Regions from separate parts of the Mesorhizobium sp. B2-8-1 genome, predicted to be linked through region 1. Evidence: riboswitches for the same ligand, from Rfam matches in the RefSeq annotation. Region 1 holds a riboswitch; the other holds the start of a gene.

Region 1 (5,154 bases):
GCGTCCTTGTTGTGCAGGCACACGTCCCGCCACATGGTCGGATCTGAGGCGGCGAGACGCGTGAAGTCGCGGAAACCGGAAGCGGAATATTTGATGACTTCCGTCTTGGTCACCGATTCCAGGTCATCGGCGGTGCCGACGATGTTGTAGGCGATGATGTGCGGCAAATGCGAGACGATGGCCAGTGTCATGTCGTGATGCTGCGGATCCATCGTGTCGATGTTGGCGCCACAACGGCGCCAGAATTCGGAAAGCCTTTCCAGCGCGTCCGGATCCGTGTCCGGCAGCGGGGTGAAAATGCACCAGCGGTTGTCGAACAGATCGGCGAAACCGGCATCGGGCCCAGATTTCTCCGTGCCGGCCAGCGGATGGCCGGGAATGAAATGCACCCCACCGGGTATATGCGGCTGCATCTGTGCGATCACGGAAGCCTTGGTCGAGCCGACATCGGTGACGATGGCGCCCCTCTTCAGCGCCGGCGCGATCTCTTGCGCCACCGCGCCGGACGAGCCGACCGGCACCGAGACGATAACCAGGTCGGCATCGCGGACCGCTTCCTTGGCATCTATGGCGTAGGAGGAGCCCAGCCCAAGCTCTTGCGCCCGCGCCAGCGTTGCGGCGCTGCGCGTCGAGATGGCGACATGGCCGGCCAGGCCCTCGCGGCGGATGACGCGGGCCAGCGACGAGCCGATCAGGCCGATGCCGACCAGCGCGATCTTTTCGAACATCGGTGATGCCATGGCGTTCTAGCTTTTCAGGAATGTCGTGAGTGCCGCGACAACGCCGCGATTGGCCTCTTCGGTGCCGACCGTCATACGCAGTGCGTTGGGAAAGCCATAGCCCGAAACACGCCGCAGTATGTAGCCGCGCTGGGTGAGATAATCGTCCGCCGCCGCGGCCGAATGCTTGCCGTCGTCGGGAAAATGAATGAGGAGGAAATTGCCGACGCTCGGCGTCACCCGCAACCCGAGCCCGGTCATCTGTTCGCTCAGCCAGGCCAGCCAGGTCTCGTTATGCGCGACGCTGCGCTCGATATGGGTGCGGTCGCGGACGGCGGCGATGCCGGCCTCGATCGCCGTCGCATTGACGTTGAAGGGACCGCGTATGCGGTTGATCGCGTCGACGATGTGCATCGGCCCATACATCCATCCGATCCGCGCCCCGCCAAGTCCGATCTTGGAGAAGGTGCGGGTCATGACCACGTTCTGAGAGCTGCCCGCGAGCTCGATGCCGGCCTCATAGTCGTTGCGCCTGACATATTCGGCATAGGCGGCATCGAGCACCAGAAGCACGTTCTTCGGCAGGCCGGCATGCAGGCGGCGCACCTCCTGGAACGGCACGTAAGTGCCGGTTGGATTGTTGGGATTGGCGAGGAACACGATCTTCGTACGTGGCGTGACGGCCGCCAGGATCGCATCGATGTCGGCGCGCTCCTCGGTCTCCTTGACCGCGACAGGCGTCGCCCCCGCCGACTGGATGTAGATCTTGTAGACCATGAAGGCGTGTTCGGTGAATATGGCCTCGTCGCCGGGGGCGAGATAAGTCTGCGCCATGAGGCCGAGGATCTCGTCGGAGCCGTTGGAACAGATGATGTTCTGTGCGTTCAGACCATGCACCTCGGCGATTGCTTCGCGCAGGCGCCGGGCGGTGCCGTCGGGATAGACGTCGAGCTTGGCGGCGACCTCGCGCGCGGCCTCGATTGCCTTCGGCGAGGGGCCGAGCGGGTTCTCGTTCGACGACAGCTTGTGGACCTTGTCCACCCCGGCGGGGGCCGAGCTCTTGCCCGGCACATAGGCCTGGATGTCCATGATGCCCGCGCGCGGGGTTGGACGTGTCTTGTCCGAGGTCTGGCTCATATCGCAAAATCCGTCGAGAACGCCTCCATCCTGGAAGCCGCTGCGGAAATACAAGCCATGGCCGGCAATGTCGAGAGGTGGCAGTGGTGCCAGCAAGCGGCATTGACGGCGAGGCAGGTGAGTTCTAGAAGGGCATCGACAGTTCCGTGGTGATTTGGCCGGTCGGCTTGCAGCCACGTTAAACAATTCGCTAAAGGGCCGTTTGCGCGACGTAACCGGCTTTGCGAAGGCAATGCCGGTTTTTTGTTGTCCGCGATCGGCCGGACGAACGCATCGGCGGCGCGGAGATCGGCAGCGATTTCCGCAAAGGCAAGGTGCAGCAAGAGAGACGAGATGGCCGCTCAGCGCGCTGGCAGAACCAACAACGAGGCAGACCAACCGTCGAGCCCGGTCGTGCGCTTCGGCGCCGACAAGCCGCTCAAGCTCGACGCCGGCACGCTGCTGTCGCCGTTCCAGATCGCCTACCAGACCTACGGCACGCTGAACGACGCCCGTTCAAACGCCATTCTCGTCTGCCACGCATTGACCGGCGACCAGCATGTGGCCAGCACCAATCCGGTGACCGGCAAGCCGGGTTGGTGGGAAGTGCTGATCGGACCCGGCAAGATCATCGACACCAACCGCTTCTTCGTCATCTGCTCAAACGTCATCGGCGGCTGCCTCGGTTCCACCGGCCCGGCCTCCACCAATCCCGCTACCGGCAAGCCCTATGGGCTCGACCTTCCGGTCATCACCATCCGCGACATGGTGCGTGCCCAGCAGATGCTGATCGACCATTTCGGCATCGAAAAACTGTTTTGCGTGCTCGGCGGGTCGATGGGCGGCATGCAGGTGCTGCAATGGGCGTCGAGCTATCCGGAGCGTGTTTTCTCGGCGCTGCCGATCGCCACCGGCGCGCGTCATTCCTCGCAGAACATCGCTTTCCACGAGGTCGGCCGGCAGGCCGTGATGGCGGACCCAGAATGGCATGGCGGCAAGTATTTCGACCACGGCAAACGCCCGGAAAAGGGGCTCGCCGTGGCGCGCATGGCCGCCCACATCACCTACCTGTCGGAAGCAGCCTTGCACCGGAAGTTCGGCCGCAACCTGCAGGACCGCGAAGCGCTGACCTTCGGCTTCGACGCCGATTTCCAGATCGAGAGCTATCTGCGTCACCAGGGCATGACTTTCGTCGACCGCTTCGACGCCAATTCCTATCTCTACATGACGCGGTCCATGGACTATTTCGACCTCGCCGCCGACCACGGCGGCAGGCTGGCCGATGCTTTTGCCGGCACCAAGACCCGCTTCTGCCTGGTGTCGTTCACCTCGGATTGGCTGTTCCCGACCGAGGAGAGCCGCTCGATCGTCCATGCGCTGAATGCCGCCGGCGCGTCGGTGTCCTTCGTCGAGATCGAGACCGATCGCGGGCACGACGCCTTCCTGCTCGACGAGCCGGAACTGTTCGCCGCCATCAATGGCTTCATCGGCTCGGCCGCGCGAGCGAGAGGGCTCGGCGCATGACCCCGCAAAATTGCAGACCTGTCCATCAAGGGTCACGCACCACGACAAGGGGCAAGCCATGAGCGTCAACCGCGCCCAGCGCGTCGATCTCGAGGTGATCGCCGGTCTGATCCCGCCGCAATCGCGGGTGCTGGACGTCGGCTCCGGCGACGGCTCGCTGCTCGAGCTTTTGCAGGAAACCAAGCAGATCGACGGCCGCGGACTGGAGCTGTCGCAGCGCGGTGTCAACGAATGCGTGGCGCGCGGCCTTTCCGTCGTTCAGGGCGACGCCGACAAGGATCTCGAATTCTATCCCGACAAGGGTTTTGATTTCGTCGTCCTGTCGCAGACCTTGCAGGCGACCCGCAACCCGAAGCTCGTTCTCGACGAACTGCTCAGGATCGGCGAACACGCCATCGTTTCCTTCCCCAATTTCGGCCACTGGCGGGTGCGCCTGTCGCTGTTCGTCAAGGGCCGCATGCCGGTGACCAAGGACCTGCCCTATTCCTGGTACGACACGCCGAACATCCACTTCTGCACCATCCGCGACTTCGTCAATCTGTGCGAGGAGCTTGGCGCGACCGTGGAAAGGGCGACCGCGCTCGACGCCAACGGCCAGAAGATCGGCCTGTCGATGCCATGGTGGTTCTGGAACTTCTTCGGCCAGCAGGCAGTGTTCTTGTTGAAGCGATAAGGGCCATCCCGGAGGTGGCTATGACACCCCCTTTTCGGGCGAAGTCGAGCTGCAGGCTGATCTCTGCGACGAAGGTCATCAGCAGGTTGGAACGCATAGCCCGGCGAAGGCTCAGCGATCGAGCTCCGGGAAATACGGATCCGACAAGAACCGTCTGTCGCGTTCGCCTTGCAGGCAGTCGATCGGAGCCTCGGCTTCGGCGGGAATGATCCTGGTCTCGTTCTGAACGCCGCTCACTTCGAGAATCAGCTTGCGCCGGATTGCCGTCGAAAATTCGGCGGCTGTATAAATCGGCAGCACGAAGGAGCCCGGCCCGCCGGTGACGCACTGGGCGTAATACCGGTCGAGGTGGCTGAAGGTGGGCGATGGATTGATCAGGATCGGCAGGCCGTTGATGACGATGCCTCTGGCGTTTGCCGCATCCCGCGTGGCGGTGACGGGCGGCCCGATATTGTTCGGTCCGTCACCGGAAATATCGATGACGCTGCGTTCGCTTTCGTAAGCGGTGCGGTCGAAGAGCCCCGCGCCGAAGGCGAGCGCGCCGGAGATCGACGTGCCGCGGAAGCTGCGGAACGGACGGGCCGCTATCTTGTCGGCAAAGGCGTTGGCGCTCTCGGCGCCGTCGATGACCTGCCAGCCGATGAGCGCGTCGTCGCGGACGGTGCCGGCCCATTCGAAATAGGTGAGCGCGATGCGACCGGCGTTCCCCGCGCGGACCGCCTTGACGAAGTCGGGATGACGCAGCGCCTCCACATAGCCGGCGCGCTGCAGGGCGAACTCCTTCTCGTCCATCGACAATGAGATATCGACCGCCAGCACCAATTCGACGTCAACGGCCAGGCTGTCCGGCGCAGGCGCAGTCACGGCGGCCTCGGTGCAGGCCAGGCAGGCAAGCAGGCTGAGAGCATCAAGCATGGCCGGCTCAAGCGATGTTTCCGCCGCAATCTTCCCTCGCGATCACGGCGAAATAAAGCTGCCGCATGGCGTGCCGCGGGCCAGCCCGAACAGATGCCGGAAGTGCTATTTCTTGCGGCGAGGAGCGGCCGGCGGCGGCTCGATCGCGCCTGCCCTTATACGCGCGGGCTTCAGGGCCGGCACGCCGGACGCCTTTACGATGGTCAG
Region 2 (5,154 bases), on a different contig from region 1:
CGTGCTGGCCTATGCCTATTTCGGGCTGCGGACGCGACGCAAACGCGAACGCCACGGCTATGAGGCCGAGCCGTTTACCCTGTTCGTCATCAAGACGCTGGTCGGCAGCGCGCTGGCGCTGTTCCTGGTCTACCAGTTCGCCAGCTATCGGGGCCTGCCGGTGGTGCTGCTCGTCATGGGCTTGCTGATCTCACTGTTCGTCTTCGTCACCAAGCGCATGACGATCGGCCGCCGCATCTATGCGATGGGCGGCAATGCCAAGGCCGCGCAGCTGTCGGGCATCAAGACCGAGCGGCTGACGCTTTACGTGTTCGTCAATATGGGCGTGCTGTCGGCGCTTGGCGGCCTGATCATCGCGGCGCGTCTCGGCCAGGCCGTGCCGGCGGCAGGCCTCGGCAGCGAGCTCGACGTCATCGCCGCGGTGTTCATCGGCGGCGCCTCGGCGATGGGCGGCGTCGGTCAGGTCATCGGCGCGGTGGTCGGCGGCTTTATCATGGGCGTGATGAACAACGGCATGTCGATCATGGGCGTCAATGTCGACTGGCAGCAAGTGGTCAAGGGCCTGGTGCTGCTCGGCGCCGTGATCTTCGACGTCTACAACAAGAACAAGGCCTGAACAGGTTTCAGGCGAGGCAAGCAGGAGGCATACGGTCGCGGCGCTGCCGGCAATTCGCCGGCTTGAAGAAGTCCTTCAGGGACCGGGCTCGCGAGCGCAATCCGGACGAAGAGTTCAACCCGTGGCACGGCCAGTCCGAGCCGCGCAGGTCAGGGTTTGCCAGAAGGCAGCCATGCCAAGACATATGAGAGAGGACTGATCATGCTGATCTCGCAGATTCTCGACGACGCCGAGACCATCCGTGTCGTTGCCCGCACAGGCGGCAAGACCCGGATCATCAACGGCGCACGCAGCGTCTATTCGCTGGCGATGGAAGCCGCTCGTACCGGCGTCGGCCTTGCCGCGTTGATCGAACGCAAGGGGCTCGGCGAGACCGTCGATCTCGACGCCGCCTACAAGAAGGGGCGGCTGCTGTCGCCGATCAATCATCCCGATCCGGCGCATCTGCATCTGACCGGCACGGGGCTAACGCATCTCGGCTCGGCGGCGACGCGCGATTCCATGCACAAGAAGCTCAGCACCGACGGCGAGGAGCAGCTCACCGATTCCATGAAGATGTTCCGCATGGGGCTGGAAGGCGGCAAACCCGCGAAAGGCCAGATCGGGGTGCAGCCGGAATGGTTCTACAAGGGCAATGGCACGATGGCCGTGGCGCCGGGTGCCGCGCTCCTGTCGCCGGCCTTCGCCAAGGATGCCGGCGAGGAGCCCGAGGTTGCCGGCATCTATGTCATCGGCGACGACGGCGCGCCGTTCCGGGTCGGCTTCACGCTGTCCAACGAATTTTCCGATCATGTGACCGAACGCGTGAACTACCTCTTTCTCGCCCATTCCAAGCTGCGCAACGCTTCCTTCGGACCGGAGATCCTGGTCGGCGACCTGCCCGCCGACATCAGGGGCTCCTCACGCATCTGGCGCGACAGCAAGTTGATGTGGGAAAAGCCGTTCCTGTCGGGCGAAGCGAACATGTCGCACACCATCGCCAATCTCGAACACCACCATTTCAAATATTCGGCTTTCCGCCAGCCGGGCGACGTGCATGTGCACATGTTCGGCACCGCGACCCTGTCCTTCGCCGACGGCATCAAGACCGAGGCCGGCGACGTGTTCGAGATCGAGGCCGGCGATTTCGGCCTGCCGCTGCGCAATCCGCTCGAAATCGAACAGCCGGTGAAAGTGGCGGTGAAGGCGCTGTGAGATGAGCGTGATCTCCTCCCTGGTGGGAGGAGATCGGCAGCTTCCATCTCAATAAATATCGAAGTCGAAATACTTGTCCTGGATCTTCTTGTAGGTGCCGTCGGCGACGATGGCGTCAATGGCTGCGTTGAGCTTGTCGCGCAGCGCCGTATCCTCGAGACGCACGGCAATGCCGGCTTCGGTCTCGGTGCCCTTGACGTCACCGACCATCTTGCAGCAACCGTCGCTCGCCTTCTTCATCCAGTCCATCAGCACGAACTTGTCGGAAAGGACGGCGTCGAGGCGGCCGTTCTGGAGATCGGTGATTGCCTCTTCCTGGGTCGGATAGAGCTTCGCTTCGGCGCCGGCCTTGCCATAGACGTCCTGGGCGTAATTGGCCTGCGTGGTCGCCGCCTGGGCGCCGACCGTCTTGCCGGTGAGTGCCGCCGGTTCGGTCGAGGCGATGTCGCTGTCCTTCAGGGCGACGAGCGACAGCGGCGTCGTATAATATTTGTGGGTGAACGCGACCTGCTTCTTGCGCTCCTCGGTGATGCTCATCGAAGCGATGATGGCGTCGAACTTCTTGGCCTGCAGCGCCGGGATAATGCCGTCCCAGTCCTGGGTGACGATCTCGCATTCGACCTTCATCTGCGCGCACAAGGCGTTGGCGATGTCGATGTCGAAGCCCTCGACCTTGCCGTCGGGCGTGATGGTGTTGAACGGCGGATAGGCTCCCTCGGTGCCGATCTTGATTTTCTCCGCCGCATGCGCCGACAGGGCGCCGGCACCAAGCGTCAGCATGGCGGCGGCCGCCGCCGATATTATCCATTTCGAAATCTGCATTTTCATTCCCCTTGAGCGCCGCCACGTCGGCGGCCGGCGAGGCAGCCAAGCATGGCGAGCCGGCGCAGGCAAGTATCTTGCCTGACGGTGATGAGCGTTCAGGGCGCGGCGCGAAAGTGCTTGGACAGCTTCAGGCCCTGCGCCTGGTAGTTCGAGCCGAGCTCGGTGCCGTAAAGCGCCTGCGGCCGCTTCAGCATATGCTCGTAGACCAGCCGGCCGACGATCTGGCCATGATCGAGGATGAACGGCACCTCATGGCTGCGCACTTCGAGCACGGCGCGGCTGCCGGTGCCGCCGGCCGCCGAATGGCCGAAACCCGGATCGAAGAAGCCGGCATAGTGGACACGGAACTCGCCCACCAGCGGATCGAAGGGCGTCATTTCGGCCGCGTAGAGCGGCGGCACATGCACCGCTTCCTGGCTGACGAGGATGTAGAACTCGTCCGGATCGAGCACCAGCTCGCCGGCGCCGCTCTTGTGGATCGGCTCCCAGAAGTCGACGATCTCCTGCGCCGCGCGTTTGTCGACATCGACGAGGCCGGTATGGTGTTTGCCGCGATAGCCGACCAGCCCGTCACTGTCGCCGTTGAGATCGATCGACAATGCGATGCCGCCGCCGGAGATGTTCGGCGGTTCGGTGGCGACCAGCATTTCGGCCCGGTGCAATTGATGCAACTCTGCTTCCGAGAGCAGCGCATTGCCGGTGCGGAAGCGTATCTGCGAAAGGCGCGAGCCGGCGCGCACGACGATCGGGAAGGTGCGTGGGCTGACTTCGAGATAGAGCGGACCATGATAGCCGGCGGCGATCTTGTCGAACTCGTGGCCGCGATCGGTCATCACGCGGGTGAAGATATCGAGCCGCCCGGTCGAGCTCTTGGGATTGGCGGACGCCGAAATTTCCGCCGGCAGCGCCAGGCTTTCGAGCAGGGGCACGATGTAGACGCAGCCGGTTTCCAGAACGGCGCCGTCGGCCAGGCTGATCTCGTGCAGCTTCAGCCGGTCGAGTTTTTCACTGACCTTGTGGTTGGGACCCGGCAGGAAGGACGCGCGCACCCGCCACGCCTTGTCGCCGAGCCTCAGATCGAGGCTGGCCGGCTGGATCTGGTCGGCGTCGAGCGCACGCGACGACTTCAGCGCGCCGGACTGGAACAGCGCCGCAATGTCCTGATCGGGAAGAATTCCTGTCTGCCGCAAAGTCTGGCTCCGCTCTGCTGGTACAAGTCTCTTAATGAAGCCGGCAATTGACGCAAGCGTGGCGCGGGTCTAAAGGGTCGTTATCCCGTGGTGATTTGGCCGGTCGGCTTGCAGCCACGTTAAACAAGTCGCTAAAGGACCGTCGGGCCGCAAGGCCGCATGGACCGGTTGCGACTTTTTCGCGGCCGGTTTTTTTGTGTTTGGATAGGACGATGACGAGCAAGACGCGCAACTGGAAGCCTCAGACCGCACTCGTGCATGGCGGAACCCTGCGTTCCGGCTTCGGCGAGACTTCCGAGGCGATATACCTGACCCAAGGCTATGTCTATGAGACGGCCCAAGCCGCCGAAGCCCGCTTCAAGGGCGAGGAACCGGGCTTCATCTATTCGCGCTACGCCAATCCGACCGTCGACATGTTCGAGAAGCGCATGTGCGCGCTCGAAGGCGCCGAGGACGCGCGCGCCACCGCGTCCGGCATGGCGGCGGTGACGGCAGCCCTCCTGTGCAGCGTCAAGGCCGGCGATCATATCGTTGCGGCGCGCGCCCTGTTCGGCTCCTGCCGCTGGGTGGTCGAGACGCTGGCGCCGCGCTACGGCATCGAGGCGACGCTGGTCGACGGCACCGACATCGCCAATTGGGAAAAGGCGGTTCGGCCCAACACCAAGCTGTTTTTCCTGGAAAGCCCGACCAACCCGACGCTTGAGGTGGTGGACATCGCCGCCGTCGCTTCGCTTGCCAATTCGATCGGCGCGCGGCTGGTCGTGGACAATGTCTTCGCCACGCCGCTGCAGCAGAAGCCGTTGCAGCTCGGCGCGCATATCGTGGTCTATTCGGCGACCAAGCACATCGATGGCCAGGGCCGATGTCTCGGCGGCGTCATTCTGTCGGACAAGAAGTGGATCGACGAGAACCTGCACGATTATTTCCGCCATACCGGCCCCAGCCTGTCGCCGTTCAATGCCTGGACGCTGCTGAAGGGCCTGGAAACGCTGCCGCTGCGCGTGCGCCAGCAGACGGAGAGCGCCGGCAAGATCGCCGATTTCCTGGCCGAGCAGCCGGAGATCGCCCGCGTGATCTATCCCGGGCGCGCCGACCATCCGCAGGCTGACGTCGTGAAGAAGCAGATGTCGGGCGGCTCCACCCTGATCTGCTTTGACGTCAAGGGCGGCAAGCAGGGTGCCTTCGCCTTGCAGAACGCGCTCGACATCGTCCTGATCTCGAACAATCTCGGTGACGCCAAAAGCCTGATCACCCATCCGGCGACGACGACGCACAAGAACCTCAGCGACGAAGCGCGCGCCGAGCTCGGCATCGGACCCGGCACGCTCA

The links. Region 1 has a riboswitch for S-adenosylmethionine ahead of FJ428_RS11935 (homoserine O-acetyltransferase). Riboswitches for the same ligand answer to the same signal wherever they lie in the genome.
Region 2: another riboswitch for S-adenosylmethionine. It lies ahead of FJ428_RS20520 (O-succinylhomoserine sulfhydrylase); the one in region 1 lies ahead of FJ428_RS11935 (homoserine O-acetyltransferase).

What each region holds. Positions count from the first base shown of each region.
Region 1 is NZ_VFTX01000004.1:34,522-39,675, reverse strand. It holds gene FJ428_RS11945 (prephenate/arogenate dehydrogenase family protein) at 1-740, opposite strand, end outside; gene hisC (histidinol-phosphate transaminase) at 747-1,856, opposite strand; SAM riboswitch at 1,993-2,070, shown strand; gene FJ428_RS11935 (homoserine O-acetyltransferase) at 2,190-3,359, shown strand; gene metW (methionine biosynthesis protein MetW) at 3,418-4,032, shown strand; gene FJ428_RS11925 (DUF1194 domain-containing protein) at 4,144-4,947, opposite strand; gene FJ428_RS11920 (ABC transporter ATP-binding protein/permease) at 5,053-5,154, opposite strand, start outside.
Region 2 is NZ_VFTX01000008.1:74,993-80,146, forward strand. It holds gene mmsB (multiple monosaccharide ABC transporter permease) at 1-616, shown strand, start outside; gene araD1 (AraD1 family protein) at 818-1,810, shown strand; gene FJ428_RS20510 (ABC transporter substrate-binding protein) at 1,859-2,632, opposite strand; gene FJ428_RS20515 (2'-deoxycytidine 5'-triphosphate deaminase) at 2,731-3,825, opposite strand; SAM riboswitch at 3,903-3,980, shown strand; gene FJ428_RS20520 (O-succinylhomoserine sulfhydrylase) at 4,038-5,154, shown strand, end outside.